DNA from 2 places in the Kineococcus sp. GCM10028916 genome. Region 2 is predicted to be linked to the other one. Evidence: riboswitches for the same ligand, from Rfam matches in the RefSeq annotation. Region 2 holds a riboswitch; the other holds the start of a gene.
The links. A riboswitch is a leader RNA that binds a small molecule or an ion and turns the genes downstream of it on or off. The one in region 2 is predicted to bind S-adenosylmethionine.
Positions count from the first base shown of each region.

Region 1: another riboswitch for S-adenosylmethionine. It lies ahead of ACFQ46_RS15720 (rhodanese-like domain-containing protein); the one in region 2 lies ahead of ACFQ46_RS09280 (methylenetetrahydrofolate reductase).

Region 1 covers NZ_JBHTFM010000016.1:407,981-418,764, reverse strand. Annotated here, with positions in the region: gene ACFQ46_RS15755 (glycoside hydrolase family 3 N-terminal domain-containing protein) at 1-1,096, shown strand, start outside; gene ACFQ46_RS15750 (VOC family protein) at 1,105-1,941, opposite strand; gene ACFQ46_RS15745 (putative quinol monooxygenase) at 1,992-2,285, shown strand; gene ACFQ46_RS15740 (endo-1,4-beta-xylanase) at 2,295-3,635, shown strand; gene ACFQ46_RS15735 (hypothetical protein) at 3,632-4,690, shown strand; gene ACFQ46_RS15730 (GNAT family N-acetyltransferase) at 4,700-5,194, shown strand; gene ACFQ46_RS15725 (beta-galactosidase family protein) at 5,274-7,100, shown strand; SAM riboswitch class I at 7,155-7,253, shown strand; gene ACFQ46_RS15720 (rhodanese-like domain-containing protein) at 7,260-7,667, shown strand; gene ACFQ46_RS15715 (O-succinylhomoserine sulfhydrylase) at 7,664-8,857, shown strand; gene ACFQ46_RS15710 (cobalamin-independent methionine synthase II family protein) at 8,871-10,091, shown strand; gene ACFQ46_RS15705 (class I SAM-dependent methyltransferase) at 10,057-10,784, shown strand, end outside.
Region 2 covers NZ_JBHTFM010000006.1:444,078-452,252, reverse strand. Annotated here, with positions in the region: gene ACFQ46_RS09310 (RimK family alpha-L-glutamate ligase) at 1-441, shown strand, start outside; gene ACFQ46_RS09305 (NtaA/DmoA family FMN-dependent monooxygenase) at 425-1,744, opposite strand; gene ACFQ46_RS09300 (LLM class flavin-dependent oxidoreductase) at 1,753-2,796, opposite strand; gene ACFQ46_RS09295 (hypothetical protein) at 2,874-3,107, shown strand; gene ACFQ46_RS09290 (rhodanese-like domain-containing protein) at 3,150-3,524, opposite strand; gene ACFQ46_RS09285 (aminotransferase class V-fold PLP-dependent enzyme) at 3,608-4,954, opposite strand; SAM riboswitch class IV at 5,010-5,124, opposite strand; SAM riboswitch class I at 5,285-5,376, shown strand; gene ACFQ46_RS09280 (methylenetetrahydrofolate reductase) at 5,438-6,379, shown strand; gene metE (5-methyltetrahydropteroyltriglutamate--homocysteine S-methyltransferase) at 6,376-8,175, shown strand, end outside.

The DNA.
Region 1 (10,784 bases), on a different contig from region 2:
CGGGAACCCCACCCGGGTCTGCGTCGTCGGCCCGAACGCGGACGACACCTCGGCCCTGTTCGGCTGCTACAGCTTCGCCAACCACGTGCTGGCCCAGCACCCCGGAGTCGAACTCGGCCTCGACGTGCAGTCCGTCCTCGCCGCGCTGGACGGGGAGTTCGGGATCGGTGCCGAGATCACGCACGTGCGTGGCGCGGACGTCGACACCGACGACACCAGCGGGTTCGAGGCGGCGGTGGCCGCGGCGGCGCAGGCCGAGGTCTGCGTCGCCGTCGTCGGCGACCGCGCCGGGTTGTTCGGGCGTGGCACCTCGGGGGAGGGCTGCGACGCCGACTCCCTGGAACTCCCCGGTGTCCAGCGCCCCTTCGTCGAGGCCCTGCTCGCCACCGGGACCCCGGTGGTCCTCGTGCTGCTCACCGGTCGCCCCTACGCCGTGGACTGGGCGCTGGAGCGTTGCGCCGCCGTCGTGCAGGCCTTCTTCCCCGGGCAGGAGGGGGCAGGCGCGATCGCCGGGGTCCTCTCGGGCCGGGTGAACCCCTCCGGTCGCCTGCCCGTGTCGCTGCCCCGCTCCGTGGGGGCCCAGCCCTACAGCTACCTGCACCCGAAGCTGGGGGCGGCCAGCCCGGTGTCGAACATCGACACCGCCCCCGTCCGGCCCTTCGGGCACGGTCTCTCCTACACGACCTTCGAGCACGCCGACCTGCGCCTGGCCGCGACCGAGGCCCCCTGCGACGGCTCGGTCGTCGTCACGGTGCGGGTCACCAACACCGGCACCCGGCCGGGGGCCGACGTCGTCCAGCTCTACGGCAGCGACCCCGTCGCGTCGGTGACCCGCCCCGTGGTCCAGCTCCTGGGCTACGCGCGGGTGCACCTGGAGGCCGGGGCGAGCGTCGACGTCACCCTCGACGTCCCGACGCAGCGCCTCGCGTTCTCCGACCGGCGCCTGGTGCGGGTCGTCGAACCCGGCCGCATCGACCTCTTCGTGGGGCGTGACTGCGCCACCCCGGAGCTCGAGGCCGTCGTCGACCTCGTGGGCGCGGTCCACGAGGTCACCGCCGCCGACCGCCGCCTCGTCGAGGTCGGCGTGACGCCGTGAGCACCAGGTCAGACCGGGGGAGGACCCGGAGGGAGGAAGCGCACGGTCAGACCGTCGCGGTCCACGACGCTCCCCCCGGGGCCTCCCGGTCGTCCACCCCGGGCCACGACGAGTTCCGCCGCCGCCGCAGGGTCCGCCACCGTCAGCCCGACCACGCGCAACCCCAGGCGGTGGTCGTCGACGTCCGCGGGGGCGTCCAGCGGTTCCACCGCGTAGGAGAACACCTCCAGCACACCGCTCCCGGCCGCGAGGTAGCTGCGCACGTAACCGCGCTCGTCGTCCGGGTGGGGAACCTGCCCCAGCCGACCCAGGCCCAGACCGTCGGCCCAGGTCGCCAACGCGGCGGTCAGGTCGGACACGGTGGTGGCCGCGTGGTCGAGGGTGGGTCCGGCGCCGCCGGGGGTGCGCAGGCGGTGACGGTCCACGAGTTCCTCGTCCCAGACCTCGGTGTAGCGGAGTTCCCCGGAGACCAGCTCCACCAGGGCACCGTCGGGATCGCGGAAGAAGACGATCCGCACGTCGCCCAGGGCCGTCATCGGGGCGATGGTGAACTCGACCCCGTGCCGACGCAACCGGTCGGCCCACCGGTCGACGTCGTCCACCGTGAAACCGACGTGGCGGAAACCTCTCTGGTGGTTGACCGTCTGCCAACCGCCGAGGTCCCCGCCCTCCACCCGGACCAGCCGCACCAACCCGGGACCGGCCGCGAGCCAGGCCTCGTCCCGGGTCCAGGCGTGTCGCAGGGCGGGCTGCAGGCCCAGGGTCTCGACGTGGAACTCGAGGCTGCGGGCGAGGTCGGAGACCCCGAGTTCGACGTGGTGCAGTTCGACGGGTGCTTCGGTCATGAACTCACTGGACCGCGTCCAGCGGTCCTCGGCAACCCGGAGGAACGTCCGTGACCCTCGCTCTCGTCGTCCGCTTCGACCTCCCCGACGCTGCTGCAGCGCGACGTTTCGACGCCCTGCTGGGGGCCGCCCTGCCCGCCGTGGCCCAGGAACCGGGGACCCTCCTCTACCTCCCGCACACCAGTCCCTCGGATCCGCTGCTCCGGCTGGTCTACGCGGTCTACACCGATCACCCCGCTCACGAACGGCACAACGCCGCCCCGGCGATGGCGGAGTTCCTGCGGGAACTCCCGGGCCTCGAGGCCGTCGTCCGGGTGGAAGAACTCGTGCCCACCCCCTCCTGAGGAGATCCCTTGTCGAACGACAGCACCGCCCCCCGCGTCGCGTCCCCGGCGGCCACCCGTCCCGACCTCGCGGACCGCTACGCCCACCGCCTCGCCTCGAGCGAGGTCACCGTCCTCGGCCCCGACGGCGCCCCGTTCGCCGACCGGGAGGTGACGGTGTCGCAACGACGCCACGAGTTCCTCTTCGGCTGCATCGGTTTCGACTTCATCGCCCACGCCAACGGGGAGGACCCCACCGCCGTCGCGGGTTCCTCGTCCTTCTTCGGGTCCTCGGCCCCGGCCGAACAGGTCGAGGACCTCGCGCACGCGTGGTTCGAGCTGTTCAACACCACGACCCTGCCGTTCTACTGGGGGGAGTTCGAACCCCGGCGCGGGCAGCCCGGGACGCGACGACTGCTGCAGACCGCCCGGTGGTTCGCCGACCGCGGCGTCACCGTGAAGGGCCATCCGCTGACCTGGCACACCGCGGCCCCGGACTGGCTCCTCGATCTCCCGACCGCCGACGTCGTCGAGGCGCAACGGGCGCGCATCCGTCGCGAGGTGGGTGACTTCGCCGGCCTCGTGGACACCTGGGACGTGGTCAACGAGTCGGTGATCATGCCGGTCTACGACAAGTACGACAACGGCCTCACCCGGGTCGCCCGGGACCACGGGCGGACCGCGACGCTGGCGATGGCCTTCGCGGAGGCCCGCGACGCCAATCCCGGGGCCACGTTGCTGCTCAACGACTTCGACATGTCCCCCGCCTACGAGCGGGTGATCGAGGAGGCTCTGGAGGCCGGTGTCGGCATCGACGTCCTCGGGTTGCAGAGCCACATGCACAAGGGCTACTGGGGCGAGGAGCGGACGCTCGAGGTCCTCGGTCGCTTCTCCCGGTTCGGCCTCCCGCTGCACTTCACCGAGAACACCCTGGTGTCGGGGGAGCTCATGCCGGCGGAGATCGGCGACCTCAACGACCACCAGGTCGAGCACTGGCCGTCCACCCCCGAGGGGGAGGAACGACAGGCCGACGAGATCGTCCGGCACGTCACGACCCTGGTGTCCCACCCCGCGGTCGGGGCGATCAACTACTGGGGTCTCAGCGACGCGACCACCTGGCTCGGCGCACCGGTCGGTCTCGTCCGCGCCGACGGGACGCGCAAACCGTCCTACGAGGCGTTGCACGGACTGGTCAAGGGGCAGTGGTGGCTGTCTCCGACGACGGTGCGGACCGATGCGCGCGGGCGGGTGCAGGTCCACGGGTTCCGCGGTGGCTACGAGGTCGCCGCGGCCGGGGCCACCGCGGGTGTCGTCCTCGACGGGCGTTCCCCCTCGACCACGGCCCGACTCGGCGGCGGGAGCGACCGGTGACGACCGGACCGCTGCCGGTCCAGGAGATCCACGGGTTCAACTACGCCGGCTCCTGGGGGACCTCGGGGCTCGACCTGTGGCAGCACCACGACCACGGCCTGATGGCGGTGGAGGTGTCCCGGGGCAAGGCGGCCTTCCCCGGCTGGAACACCGCCCGCTGGTGGTTGTCCCACGAGGCCCACCAGCGCCACCCGGAACGGTTCCTCGCCAACTTCGAGGCCGGTCTGGGGATCTTCGCCGCCCACGGGATCGCCGTGGTCCCGGTGCTGTTCAACCGGTGGCGGGACCCGGTGTGCGACTTCGGCGGTGTTCCCCTGGACCACCTGCTGCCGCACGCCAGTGCCTGGACCCGGACCGACGACCTCTTCGCGGACGCGGCGGCGGACGGCCCGGACGTGGCCGCCGTGCAACGGCTGTTCCGCCGCTACCTGGTCGACGTCGTCTCGGCCCACGCCGACGACGCGCGCATCCGGTTGTGGGACCTCTGCAACGAGCCGCTCATGGGCGCCTACGTCCACGACGAGCGGAGCCCGCTGCGGATCGCGGAGCTCCGGTGGCTCACGTGGTGCCGCGAGGTGGTCCTGGCGTCCGGGGCGCGCCAGCCGCTGACCGTGGGCAACTACGCCGAGGTGGCCGCGCTGCGGGCCACCGAGCCGCTCAGCGACGTCCTGGGGTTCCACCCCTACTGGATGTGGCAGGGCATCGGGCCGGAGACGGGCGTGCACACCCACGAGGGGTTCGAGTCCTACCTGGACGAGTGCGTGGGCTTCGCCCGGTCCGTCGGCAAGGAGCTCTACGCGAGCGAGACCGTCTGGGGTGCGCGGGACGACGCCAAGCACGTCGAGGTCATGCGCTACACCCTGTCCCGGCTGGCGGAACGGGGGATCGGGTACACCGTCCACGCCCTGCACCACAGCGGGGTCGCGGACCTGCACCGCGACAGCCACGGACCCGTGGGTCACCCGGAGTGGCTGCACTTCCTCGACGCCGACGGCAGCCTGCGCCCCGGCCACGAGGCGTTCAACGACTTCGGGCCGGCGCCGGACCGTGGGTAGCCTGCGGGCGTGGAGATCCGCGAGTTCACCGACGCCGACTGGGCGCAGATCTGGCCGTTCTTCGACGAGATCGTCGCCGAGGAGGAGACCTACGCCTACCCCCGCGGTCTGACCTCGGAGCGCGCGCGCGACCTCTGGGTCGAGTCCCCGCCGGGGGTGACGGTGGTGGCGCTCGAGGACGGGCAGGTGCTCGGCACCGCGAAGACGGGGCCGAACCGGCCGGGTCCCGGGGCCCACGTCGCCACCGCGAGTTTCATGGTCTCGCCCGCCGCGCGCGGTCGCGGCGTCGGACGCGCCCTCGGTGAGCACGTCCTCGCCCTCGCCGCGTTCCGCGGGTACCGCGCCATGCAGTTCAACGCCGTCGTCGAGACGAACACCGCGGCGGTCGCGTTGTGGCGCTCGCTGGGGATGAGCATCGTCGGCACCGTTCCCGAGGCCTTCGACCACCCCGAGCACGGTCTCGTCGGCCTGCACGTCATGCACCGCTTCCTCGTCGAGGACTGACCCCGCTCCGGCGCGGACCCTCGGGCGTTACGGTGGCCTCCCGCACCGGCGAGGGCGCCGGCCCAGCACAGGAGTCGACGTGAACCCCACCGCCCGCACCTCCGCTCTGACCCTCGGGCCGGAGGGGTTCCTCGCCGACGGGCGTCCCCACCGGTTGTTGTCCGGTGCGCTGCACTACTTCCGCGTCCACCCCGCCCAGTGGCGCGACCGGTTGCGGTCGGTGCGTCAACTGGGGCTGAACACGGTGGAGACCTACGTGCCGTGGGACCTGCACGCCCCACGACGCGGGGAGTTCCGCACCGACGGGTCCTGCGACCTCGCGGGGTTCCTCGACGCGGCGGCCGCGGAGGACCTCGACGTGGTCGTCCGGCCGGGTCCCTACATCTGCGCCGAGTGGACCAACGGCGGGTTGCCGGTCTGGCTCACCCGTTCCGGGGTCCGGCTGCGCATCGACGACCCGGACTACCTCGAGGCCGTCGACGAGTTCCTGACCCGGGTCTACGAGGTGGTCGCTCCCCGGCAGGCCGACCGGGGCGGACGGGTCGTCCTGGTCCAGGTGGAGAACGAGTACGGCGCCTACGAGACCGGTTCCGGCGCAGCGGACAGCGCCGCGACGGACAGCGCCGCCCGGACCGCCTACCTGGAACACCTGGTGGCCACCACGCGCCGCTGCGGGATCACCGTGCCGCTGACGACCGTGGACCAGCCCACCGACGGGATGCTGGCCGCGGGGACCCTGCCCGGACTGCTGACGACGGGGTCCTTCGGCGGCCGGGCGGCCGAGCGGCTGGACACCCTGCGCCGCCACCAGCCCGAGGGACCGCTGGTCTGCTCGGAGTTCTGGGTCGGCTGGTTCGACCACTGGGGTTCCCACCACCGGACGACGCCCCCGGAGGCGGCCGTCGCCGAACTGACGACGATGCTGGAACGCGGTGCCGGGGTGAACGTCTACGTCGTGCACGGGGGCACGAACTTCGGGTTCACCAGCGGCGCCAACGACAAGGGCACCTACCAGGCGACGACGACGTCCTACGACTACGACGCGCTCCTCGACGAGGCCGGCCGGCCCACGCCGAAGTACTGGGCGTTCCGCGAGGTCCTCGGCGGGTACGTCGAACTCGGTGCCGACGTGCCGTCGCCGGCGCGGCCGGCGCCGGTCCTGCGGGCTCCGCTCGTCGGTGCGCTCCCGCTGGTGGAGGCCGTGGACGGTCTCGAGCCGGTGGCGGGGGAGGAGGTCCCGTTCCTCGACGACCTGGCGACGGAGAGCGGGGTGCCCGCCCCCTTCGCGTGGGTCAGCGCCACCTCGCCCGGGTCCCCGGGGCCGACCGTCCTGCACGTGGGCGAGGTGCGCGACCGCCTCACCGTGCTGCTCGACGGGGTGCGGCTGGGCACCCTGTTCCGGGAGGACCACGACACCACGCTCGCCCTCCCGCCGCACCCCGCCGGCGCCCGGCTCGACCTGGTCCTCGAGGACGCGGGCCGGGTGAACTACGGTCCGCGCCTCGGCGAGCCCAAGGGCGTCGTCGGCCCCGTCCGCGTCGGGGACGCGGCGGTGCGCGACCTCCGGGTGCAGGCGCTGGACCCGGACCGGCTGGCGATCGCCTCGGCGGGGCGGACGGGTGCGGTGACGTTCCTCGCCGGGCCGGTGCTCGCCCGCGCGGAGCTGGAGGTGGCGGAGCCCGTCGACCTCTTCCTGGACACGGCCGGCTGGGGTCGCGGGGTCGTCTGGGTCAACGGGTTCTGCCTGGGGCGCTACTGGCGGCGCGGACCGCAGCGGACGCTCTACGTCCCGGGGCCGGTCCTGCGGGCGGGGACCAACGACGTGACGGTCCTGGAACTCGACGCCGCCGCGGACCCGTGGGTCCGCACGCTGCCCGACCTGGACCTCGGCCACACCGAGGAGTAGCCACCCACTCTGCTCCGCCCGTCCTGCCCCTCGTCGCGATGCCCTACGCTGACGGGACCATCCAGAGCGGCCGAGAGACCTGGCTCGTCGACGCCGCAGCAACCCCCACGCCCTCACCGGCGGGGAGGGTGCTCATGCCAGGACCGATGGGAGGAAAGAGTGGGTTACGCCGGCGACCTCACCCCGCGTGAGGCCTTCGACCTGGTCCGGGACACCCCGGACGCGGTCCTCGTGGACGTCCGCACCGACGCCGAATGGCGATTCGTCGGGGTTCCCGACACCAGCGGGACCGGCCGGGAGCCGGTCCTCGTGTCCTGGCTCCCGGTCGACCCGCCGCGGTTCCTGGCCGAACTCGCCGCCGCGGGGATCACCCCGGGAGCGGGCGCGCCCGTCGTGTTCCTGTGCCGCTCCGGGCAGCGTTCCGTCGGTGCGGCCGAGGCCGCCACCGCCGCCGGGATCGCGCCCAGCTACAACGTCCTCGAAGGGTTCGAGGGTCCGCTGGACGACGCCGGTCACCGCGGTGCGGTGGGTTGGCGCGCTGCGGGCCTGCCCTGGCGCCAGTCGTGAGCGAGGGCTGGCGCCCGGACACCACCGCCGTCCGCGGCGGCCTCGTCCGGTCGCAGTTCGAGGAGACCGCCGAGGCCATGTACCTCACGTCGGGGTACACCTACGCGACCGCGGCCGACGCCGAGGCCGCGTTCACGGGCGACGTCGACCGCTACGTCTACTCCCGCTACGGGAACCCGACGGTGTCGGTGTTCACGGAACGGCTGCGGCAGCTCGAGGGGGCGCAGGCCTGCTACGGCCTCGCCAGCGGGATGTCCGCGGTGTTCTACGCCCTCGCCGCGCTCCTCGGCGCGGGTGACCGGGTGGTGGCGGCCCGGAGCCTCTTCGGCTCCTGCTTCGTGATCCTCGACGAGATCCTCCCCCGGTGGGGCGTCACCACGGAGTTCGTCGACGGCGAGGACCTGGCGCAGTGGGAACGCGCGCTCTCGACCCCGGCGCAGGCGGTGTTCTTCGAGACCCCGGCGAACCCGATGCAGACCCTCGTCGACATCGCCGCGGTGAGCGAACTCGCGCACGCCGCGGGGGCGACCGTCGTGGTCGACAACGCCTTCGCCAGTCCCGTCGGCCAGCACCCGCTGGAGTTCGGGGCCGACGTCGTCGTGTACTCCGCGACCAAGCACATCGACGGCCAGGGCCGGGTGATGGGCGGCGCGGTCCTCGGGACCTCGGAGTTCATCGACGGCAGGTTCCGTGAACTCACCCGGCACACCGGGCCGACGCTCAGTCCGTTCAACGCGTGGACCCTGGCGAAGGGCCTGGAGACCATGAGCCTGCGGGTGCGGCACGCGGCGGCCACCACCCTGCGCCTCGCGGAGCACCTGGAGCAGTCCCCGGGGGTGCGCTGGGTCCGTCACCCGATGCTGGTCAGCCACCCGCAGTTCGACCTGGCGAAGCGGCAGATGGAACTCGGCGGGACGGTCCTCACGTTCGAGCTCGACGCCCCGCGCGGGCGCGGCAAGGACCGAGCCTTCGAGGTCCTCGACGCCCTGCGGATCGTGGACATCTCCAACAACCTCGGCGACGCCAAGTCGCTCGCCACCCACCCCGCCACGACGACGCACCGTCGTCTGGGGGCCGAAGGCCGTGCCGCCATCGGTCTGACCGACGGGGTGCTGCGGTTGTCGGTGGGCCTGGAGGACCCCGACGACCTGCTGGAAGACCTCGACCGCGCGTTGCGCGCGAAACCCTGATCGGAGAACCCCTGTGACCGAGCGTCAGATCCCCGTCTCCCACGCCGGGAGCCTGCCCCGCACCCCGGAACTCATCGCCGCGAACGAGGCCCGCCGCATCGGCGACGACGGTTTCACCCTCGAACGCACCCCCGAGTTCGACGCCCTGCTGACCGACGCGGTCGTGGACCTGGTGAAGCGCCAGGAGGCCCTCGGCGTCACCATCGTCGGTGACGGCGAGTACGGCAAGGCCATGTCCAGCGCCGTCGACTACGGCGCCTGGTGGTCCTACTCCTTCCAGCGGGTGTCGGGGCTCGAGGTCACCGGCGAGGACCTGTTCACCCAGCCCGTCGTGCGCTCCGAACCCGGCCACGTGCGGTTGACGAGCTTCCCCGACCGACGCGACTGGGTGACGTTCCGCGAGGCCTACCAGGACCCGGCGTCGGGGATCTCGACGGGCAAGAACGCCACCGCGTTCCCCGCGACGGTCGGGCCGTTGGCCTACACCGGCCAGACGGCCATCGCCTCCGACATCGCCAACCTCAAGGCCGGTCTCGCCGCGGCCGGGGTCACCGAGGGGTTCATCACCTCGCTCTCCCCGGGCAGCGGGGCGCGCATCGCGAACCGCCACTACGCGACCGAGGAGGAACACATCTGGGCGTGGGCGGACGTGCTGCGCGAGGAGTACCGGGCGGTCGTCGAGGCCGGGCTCACCCTGCAGATCGACGACCCCTCCATCGCGGAGAACTTCGACCAGATCAACCCCGAACCCTCCATCGAGGACTACCGCGCGTTCACCCGCATCCGGGTCGAGGCGCTGAACCACGCCCTGCGCGGTCTGCCGACCGAGCAGATCCGCTTCCACCTCTGCTGGGGTTCCTGGCACGGCCCGCACACCACCGACGTCGAGTTCAAGCACATCGTCGACCTCATGCTGGAGATCAACGCGGGGTCCTACTCGTTCGAGGCCGCCAACGTGCGCCACGAGCACGAGTGGAAGGTCTGGAAGGACGTGGCGCTGCCCGCGGGCAAGAAGATCGTCCCCGGCATCGTGAGCCACGCGACGAACGTCGTGGAGCACCCTGAACTCGTGGCCGACCGCATCGAGCGGTTCGCCTCGGTCGTCGGCCCCGAGAACGTCGTGGCCTCCACCGACTGCGGTCTCGGCGGGCGCATCCACCCGCAGATCGCGGTCGCCAAGCTCGCGACCCTCGGCGAGGGTGCGCGACTCGCAGGCGAACGACTCTTCGGGTGAGTCCCCGGTGACCCGGGACCGGGCCTCGGGGGAGGCCGCCGCGTGGGCGTTGTGGCAGGACTCCCCGTGGGGCCGGCTGCGCTACCGCGTCGTCGCCCGGGTTCTGCAGGAGTGGTGCGCGGACCTCGGCGAGGGGCCGCTGCGGGTGCTCGACGCGGGCGGGGGCGACGGTCGCGACGCCGTCCAGTTCGCCCTCGCCGGGCACTCCGTCACGGTGCTCGACCGCTCCCCGGAGATGCTCGCGCTGGCCCGGGCGGCCGCCGCCGCCGCCGGCGTGGGGGACCGCCTGCACACCGTCGCGGCCGACCTGGAGGACCTCACGGCCCTGGCCGCGCTGACCCGCCACCGCGAGGGCGGTTCGGGGTCCTTCGACGTCGTCCTCTGCCACGACGTGCTGCAGCACCGGGAGTCCCCGGGCCAGGTGCGGGCCGACGTCGCGACGCTGGTCTCCTCGGCGCGCCCCGGCGGCCTGGTGTCGTTGCTGGCGCCGAACCCCGCCGCCGACGTCGTCGCGAGCGTCCTGCGCGAGGGGCCCGCCGCGGCCTGGGTCGCGCTCGACGGGGAACGCGCGCTGGACCCGGGCACGGGTCACACCGCGCTGCGGCTGTCCCCGGAGTTCGTCGAGGACGCGCTGGCGGCGGTCGGCTGCGACGTGACGCGACGGGCCGGGGTCCTCGCGGTGACGACGTTGCT
Region 2 (8,175 bases):
CACGTCGCCTCGCCGGAGTTCGAGGAACCGGTCGACGGGATCACCCTGCTCCAGGAGTTCCTCCGCTCGGCCGAACCGTTCGTCACCCGGGCCGAGTTCGTGGGCGGGCGCTTCGTCTACGCGGTGCGCGTGGACACCTCCGCGGGCAGCTTCGAACTGTGCCCCGCCGACGCGTGCGAGGTGCCGGGCGTGGTCCCGTTCGCGCTGCGGACGGAGATCACCGGAGACCACCCGCTCGTCCGCCGCTACGAGGAACTGCTGCGGACGGCCGGCGTCGAGATCGCCGGCATCGAGTTCCTCGAGACGGCGGACGGGCGGACGGTCACCTACGACATCAACACCAACACCAACTACAACCCCGCGGTCGAGGCCGTCGCCCCCGTGTCGGGTCCCGGCGCCATCGCCCGCTACCTCGGCGGGCTCCTCAGCGGCGACGCGTGAGCGGAGGTCGCAGACCCAGGTGCTCGCGCAGCGTGGTCCCGACGTACGCGGTCGGATAGGCGCCCCGTTCCTGCAGGGCCGGGACGAGCTGGTCCACGATGTCGTCCAGGCCGCCGGGGACGAGGAACGGCGTGATGTTGAACCCGCTGCTGGCGCCGCTGCGCACCCAGAGGGTCAGCTCGTCGGCCAACTGCGAGGCCGTACCGGCGAAACCGCGCCGGGTCGAGGTGTGCAGCACGAGTTCGCGCAGCGAGAACTTGTTCTCCTCCGCCACCCGGCGCCACTCCTGGGCGATCGCCCGGGGGTCGTGACCCTGTCGCGCGGCGCCCCGGGTCCCGTCGATGTCCGCGATGACGGGATCGTGCGCGGGCAACGGGCCGTCGGGGTCGTGGCCCGACAGGTCCTCGCCCCACACCTGACCCACCAGCGAGAGCGCGGTCGCGGGGGTCACCTGCTGCTCCAGGACCCAACGGGCCTTCTCCTCCACCTCGCCCTCGGTGTCGGCGACGACGATCTGGGTCCCCGGGAAGGTGAGGACGTCGTCCTCGGGGCGACCCGCCGCCACGACGCGGCGGCGGATGTCGTCGGCGAACGCCAGCGCGTCGTGGCGGTCGCTCCCGTGTGCGGAGAAGATCACGTCGGCCGAGCGGGCGGCGAAGTCGCGGCCGGTGGGTGAGTCGCCCGCCTGGAAGATCACGGGATGACCCTGCGGGCTGCGGGGGACGGTGGGGGCGATCTCGACGTCGAAGAAGCGGTCGTCGGAGTCCACGGGGGCGAACTCCGACCCGTCCCAGCTGTCCCAGACCCGTCGGGCCAGGTCCACGAAGCGTTCGGCCCGCTCGTAGCGGTCGGCGTGGTCGAGGTAGCCGCCCCGGCGGAAGTTCGCCCCGGTCCAGGCGTTGTCCGTCGTGACGACGTTCCACGCGGCGCGACCACCGGAGAGGACGTCCAGGGACGCGAGGCGGCGGGCCAGGTCGGCGGGGTCGTTGTAGGTGGTGTTCTGGGTGGCGACCAGACCGATGCGGTCGGTCAGACCCGCCAGCGTGGCGAGTTCGGTCAACGCGTCGGGTCGCCCGACGACGTCGAGGTCGTGGATCCTGCCCCGCTGTTCGCGCAGGCGGAGGCCCTCGCCGAGGAAGAACGCGTCGAACAGTCCGCGTTCGGCGGTCCGGATCAACTGCGTGAAGGTCGAGTGGTGCATCTGGGAACCGCTGCGGGGGTCCGACCAGATGGTGCTGTGGTTGACGCCCTGGAAGAAGACGCCGAAGTGGACGACGGCGTTCGGGTAGCGCAGGTCGGTCACGGGACTCCTCAGGCCGTCGCGAACTGGTTGACCGGCCGGGGACGGCCGAGGGTGGTGCGCAACGTCGCACCGGCGGCGGGCGGTTGCAGCAGCCGGGCGACGCGCAGGGCGGGGAAGGTGGTGCGCAGCAGCGTGCGGAGGTCCTCGTCGAGGACGGCGGCGTGCAGCCGGACACCGTCGACGGAACCCGCGAGACCGGAGAGGTACCGCGCGAAGCCCTCACCGGACCCCGTCCAGCGCAGCCGGTCCCGTGCAGGAGCCGGGGCGTCGGCGTCGAGCGCCTCGACCCGCTGCGCACCCGAGGCGGCCGCGGTGTCGAGGGCGAACTCGACCTCGAGCACGACCAGCGGACCACCGGCGCTGCGCCGGGTCCGCTCGCTGCCCGTGAGGACGACGTCGACCACGCCCGGGTCGAGGAGGTCGCGTTCGTGGGCGGCCACGACCGGCTGCCCCTGCGGGGGACGGGGCACGGTGAGCGGGCCCTTGACCGAGAAGTTGGTGGCGACGACGTCGACGTGGTGCAACCGGTCGCGGTCGACGTAGCGTCCCGTGGCGACGTCGCGGACCACCGCGTCGTCCTCCCAGGAGTCCCACAACCTCCGCACGGCCCCGACCACGTCGGTGAGTTCCGCCTGCGGGTCGTCGAGCACGGGGAGGTCCACCGTCCGGGCCACGGCGGGGGTGGACGTCGTCGCGATCCAGCCGGCGCGGCCGGCGCTGGAGTGGTCCAGCGACGCGATCTGCGCCGCCACGTGGAACGGTTCGGAGTAGGTGGTCGCGGCGACCGGTAGCAGACCGATCGTGTCGGTGGTCCCGGCGAGGAAGGCCGCCCGCTGCACCGCGTCCAGGTGCCCGCGGGGATTGCGGGGATCCGGCAGCGTGGAGTCCTCGAAGGTGAGTCCCGTGAGGCCCTGGGCCTGCGCGGTGACGGCGAACTCCTTCAGCCGCGCGGGGGAGAACACGGCGTCGGGGGAGACCCGGGAGCGACGCCAGGCCGCGGGGTGCCACCCGCCGCCGTCGACGTCGAGGAACACGTGGAAGGGGGTCGGCATGGAAATCTCCTGAGTGGTGGGTACGGCAGCCGTCGTCTGTGTCACAGTGCTCTCCACCGATCGACGAGGAGGCGACCATGCGTGACCGGGTACGAGAACTGTTGGCGCACTGGGTGTCGTCGATCGTGGCCGGACTGGCCATCGCGGGGCAGGGGCAGTGGGGGTACGCCTGGTCGCCGCTCGACGACGAGCCGGCCCCCGGCGAGCTGAGCTGGCCGCAGTTCGAGGGGGAGCTGCGCGCGCTCTTCGCCGAGGCCGAACGTGGCGGGATCGGCGACGGGTCCCGGCCCAGCAGCGAGCCGATGCCCTGACGTCCCGCCCCGTCGACCGGGGTGGATGTCGACCGGGGTGGATCAGGTCTGAGCCGGTTCGCCCACGGTCAGCCCCGCGGCCTTCCAGGCCGGGAACCCGCCGTCGACCTGCACGACGTCGGTGAAGCCGGCCGCCAGCAGTTCGGCGGTGACGGGGCCGGAGCCCGCGGGAGAACCGCAGATCACGACGATCTCCTGGTCCTTCCCGGTGAGTTCCGCCAGCGCGGTGTCGGAACCGAGGGCGAACTTCTCCGCCACCTCGGTCTTGGCCACGACGACGGCCTGCGGCAGGTCGCCGGCGGCGGCCCGCCCGGCGTCGCTGCGGACGTCGACGAACAGCGCACCGGCGGCGACGGCGCGTCCGGCGGTCTCGGCGTCGACGAGCGGTGCCTGGGGTGCTGCGGTGGTGTCGCTCACGTCGTGTCTCCTCGGTTCGTGCGGTCGGCCCCGGCGATCGCGCGAGGCCGTCGTCCCTGCGGGCTGAGGCGTCGGGGACGAGGTCACCCCAGGTCCGCGCCGGCGCCGGGCGCGGGCAGGAAGGACGCGGGTTCCGGGCGAGCGTCGGTCGTGGGACCCCAGTGCCCCTCGACGATCCCGTACTCGAGCTCCGGCCCGGCACCGACGAACTGCTCGACCGCGGCCAGCAGCCGTTCGACCTCGGCCGATCCCGTCCCGACCCCGGTGGAGACCCTCAGCCCGCCGTCGGCCAGACCGAGGGAGTCGGCGAACCGGTGGGCGCAGAACCGTCCGTCGCGCACACCGATCCCGTGCTCGGCCGAGAGGAAGGCCGCGACCTCGGAGACCGAGCGACCGGGGACGGTGAAGGTCACGACCCCCACGGCGTCGTCGGGGTGCGGGCGCACGACCTCGACGCCCGTCAGGGCCGTCAGCCCGCCGACGAGCCGTTCGCGCAACGCCTCCTCGTGCGCCTCGAGCGCTCCGGGGGCCAGCGTCGCGAGCGTGCTGCAGGCCTGGGCGAGGGCGACGGCGCCGAGCACGTTCGGGGAACCCGCCTCGTGGCGGTCGGGCCCGGTGGCCCACCGCACCGCGTCGTGGCGCACGTCGAGGGTGGCGCCCCCACCCGCGAGGTAGGGATCGGCGGCGTCGAGCCAGTCGCGACGACCGACGAGCGCGCCCGCCCCGTAGGGGGCGTAGAGCTTGTGCCCGGACAGCGCGATCCAGTCGATCCCGTCGCGACCGAGGTCCACCCTGCGGTGGGGGAGCAGCTGCGCCCCGTCGACGGCGATGCGGGCGCCGGCCGCGTGCGCGGCCCGGGCCAGCCGGCGCAGCGGCAGGACCTCACCGGTCACGTTGGAGGCACCGGCGACGGCCAGCAGCGCGTACCCGCCGCGGGCGAGCTCGGCCTCCAGCAGCGTCGCGGTCTCCTCCGCGTCCGACCCGCCGCGCAGGACCGTGGTCAGGGCTGAGCGCTGCCAGGACAACAGGTTCGCGTGGTGCTCGACGTCGGCCACCAGGACCCTGGAGCCCTGCGGGACGGCCCGGGCGAGCAGGTCGAGCGCGTCGGTCGTGCTCCGGGTGAAGACGACGACGTCGTCGGGGCGCGCCCCCAGGAAGGTCCCGACCTCGGCCCGGGCCTGCTCGAACAGGGCGGTGGAGACGCGCGAGAGGTACCCGGCGCCGCGGTGGACGCTGGCGTAGTGGGGGAGGACCTGGGCGACGCGGGTGGCGACCGAGACGAGGGCGGGCGCGCTCGCGGCGTTGTCCAGGTTCGCGTAGGTGGTCGACCCGCCCTGGGCGAGCGGGACGCGGGTGTCCCTGCCGACCACGGGCAGCAGCGGCGCGACGGGCGCCGGGCATCGGAGGGGGGAGAGGGTGCTGAGCGTCACGAGAGTCTCCTGGAGGAACTGGACCCTGCCGGGAGGACCGGGATCACCCCGGCGAGGTCCGCGCTTGCCGGCGCCACTGCGGCGTCGACCAGGTCGTCACCCGGGGCACCCCGCCGCGGAGGGAGGGTTGCCGGCCAGCGAGCCGGGGCTTGTCGCTGGCGCTCATGACCTGCGGTGAGGTTGCCACGTCGGACCCCGCTGAGCAAGATCGGCGTGTCGCGAACCCGTCGGAACTCCCTCCAGAACCCCACGTGTCGGGTGGTTCCCCCGTTCGGGGGAACCCCGGAACAGCACTTGTGGATCGCATCGACCCCGGTCTACATTCGGTGAACACCATCCAGAGCGGCCGAGAGTCCTGGCTCGACGACGCCGCAGCAACCCCCCGAGCCCGGGCGAGGGTGCTAAAGCCAGGCCGATGGAGTTCGTGATGCGCCCCACCGATGTCCCTGACGCGTACCCGGTTCCGGACCGGGGCCGGCCGCGATGACGCTGGCTCCCCTCGTCGCCGCCGCGACCGGGAGGCCCACCGTCAGTTTCGAACTCTTCCCGCCCCGTTCCGAGAACGGGCGGGAGTCGCTGTGGCGCAGGCTCTCCGATCTCCTCGACACGCACCCCGACTTCGTCTCGGTCACCTTCGGGGCGGCCGGCGCGACGAAGGGACCGAGTCGGGAGCTGCTGGCCCACGTCCTGGGTTCGACGGCCGTGCCGGCGATGGCCCACCTGACGTGCGTGGGGTCCTCGCGACGTGAGGTCGTGGAAATCGCCGGCGAGTTCCTCGACGCCGGCGTCCGCAACGTCCTCGCGCTGCGGGGCGACCCGCCGGTCGGGAGCACGGACTGGACCCCGCACCCCGACGGTCTGGCGACCGCGCGGGACCTGGTCGAACTGCTCCAGGTCGCCGACCGGCGGCGCTCCGCGCTGCGGGGCGGTCGCGTCCCCGTCGACGAGGGTCCCCTGACCCTCGCCGTGGCGGCCTTCCCCCGCGGTCGCGACGCGGAACTGGCGGCCCTGCGCGCCAAGCAGGACGCCGGTGCGCACTTCGCGATCTGCCAGGTGACGTTCTCGGCCGACGAGTACGCCACCTTCGTGCGCCGGGCGCGCGCCGCCGGGGTGAGCATCCCGCTGCTGCCGGGCATCGCCGTGACGGACGACGCCCGCCGGCTGCAGCGCATCGGCGACCTGGCCGGCGTCCCGGCCCCGGAGCAGCTGCTCGCGGCGCTCGACACCGACGACACCGCCCAGCGCCGCCGGGCGTCGACCGCGTTCTCGTCGGGACTCGCGGCGGGACTGCTCGACGCCGGTGCCCCCGGACTGCACCTCTACACGTTCAACGCGGCGGAACCCGCGCTCGACCTGCTCGACCACCTGAACCTGCCCCGATCCACCCAGAGCCGCATCGCTGCGGTAGGAGGTCCCACCCCGTGAGCACCGAGAACTTCCCCACCTGGACCGCCACCGTCCTCGGCTACCCGCGCATCGGCGCCGACCGCGAGGCCAAGAAGGCCCTCGAGGCCCTGTGGGCCGGTCGCGCCGACCTCGCCACCACCGAGGCCGCCCTGGCCGGGGTCCGTGCCGCCACGGTCCGCCGCCTGAACGCCCTCGGCCTGCCGGCGCACGACGCGTCGATCCCGTCCGCGTTCTCGGCCTACGACCAGGTGCTCGACGCCGCCGTCGCCCTCGGCGCCGTACCGCCGCGCTTCGCCGACGTCGTGGGCGAGGACGGCCGCGTCGACCTCGTGGGGTACTCCACGATCGCCCGCGGTCGCGGTGCGGACGCCCCGCTGGAGATGACGAAGTGGTTCGACACCAACTACCACTACCTCGTCCCCGAGATCTCCCCGTCGACGACCTTCCGGTTCGCCGACGACCGCGGGGTGCGGGAGTTCGCCGAGGCGCTCTCCGACGGGTTCCTGACCCGTCCCGTCGTGGTCGGCCCGGTGACGTTCCTGCTGCTGGCCAAGGCGGCCGACGACGCCCCGGAGGGTTTCGCCCCGATCTCCCGGCTCGACGACCTGCTGGCCGCCTACGAGGAACTGCTGACCGCCTACGCGGCAGCGGGTGCGGAGTGGGTGCAGCTGGACGAACCGGCGCTGGTCAGCGACTCCGCGACGAACGGCGTCGAGGGTCTCGCCGACCTCGTCCGTCGCGCCTACGACCGCCTCGCGGCGCTCGAGGGCCGTCCGCGCCTGCTGGTCGCGACGCCCTACGGCGACCCGGGTGACCTCCTGGAACCCCTGGCCGCCACGGCGGTCGAGGGTCTGGCCCTCGACCTCGTCCGGGGCGCGACGCCGGCGCGTCCGGAACTGCTGCACGGCAAGACGGTCGTCGGCGGGGTCGTGGACGGGCACAACGTCTGGCGGGTCGACCTCGTCGAGGCGCTGGCCCGGCTGCGGACCCTCGAGGGTTCCGCCGCCCACGTCGTCGCGGGGACGTCCACCTCGCTGCTGCACGTCCCGCACGACGTGACCCGCGAGACCACCCTCGACGAGCGCCTGCGCGGCTGGCTCGCCTTCGCCGACCAGAAGGTCGCCGAGGTCGTCGTCCTGGGCAAGGCGCTGGGGGACGCCGCGGCGGTGCAGGAAGAACTGACCGCGTCGGCGCAGGCCCGGGCCGACCGACTCGGCGCCCCCGGCGTGGTCCGTCCCGAGGTGCGCGACCGGCTCGCGGCGCTCACCCCGGAGGCCTTCGGGCGCAGCGACTACGCCGTGCGCCGCCTCGCCCAGGAACAGGCACTGGGTCTGCCGGCGCTGCCGACGACGACCATCGGCTCGTTCCCGCAGACGAACGAGATCCGCAGGGCCCGGGCCGCCTGGACGCGGGGGGACCTCGCGACGGCCGCCTACGAGGAGTTCCTCAAGGCGGAGATCGACCGCGTCGTGGACCTGCAGGAGGAACTGGGCCTCGACGTCGTCGTGCACGGGGAACCCGAGCGCAACGACATGGTCCAGTACTTCGCCGAGCAGCTCGACGGGTTCGCCGTCACCGCCCACGGCTGGGTCCAGTCCTACGGGTCGCGGTGCGTGCGCCCGCCCATCCTCTGGGGCGACGTCGTGCGCCCGGCGCCGATCACGGTGCCCTGGAGCCGGTACACGAGGACGCGCACGGCGAAGCCCGTCAAGGGCATGCTGACCGGCCCGGTGACGATCCTCGCCTGGTCCTTCGTCCGCGACGACCAGCCGCTGGGCGACACCGCCCGCCAGGTCGCCCTGGCGCTGCGCGAC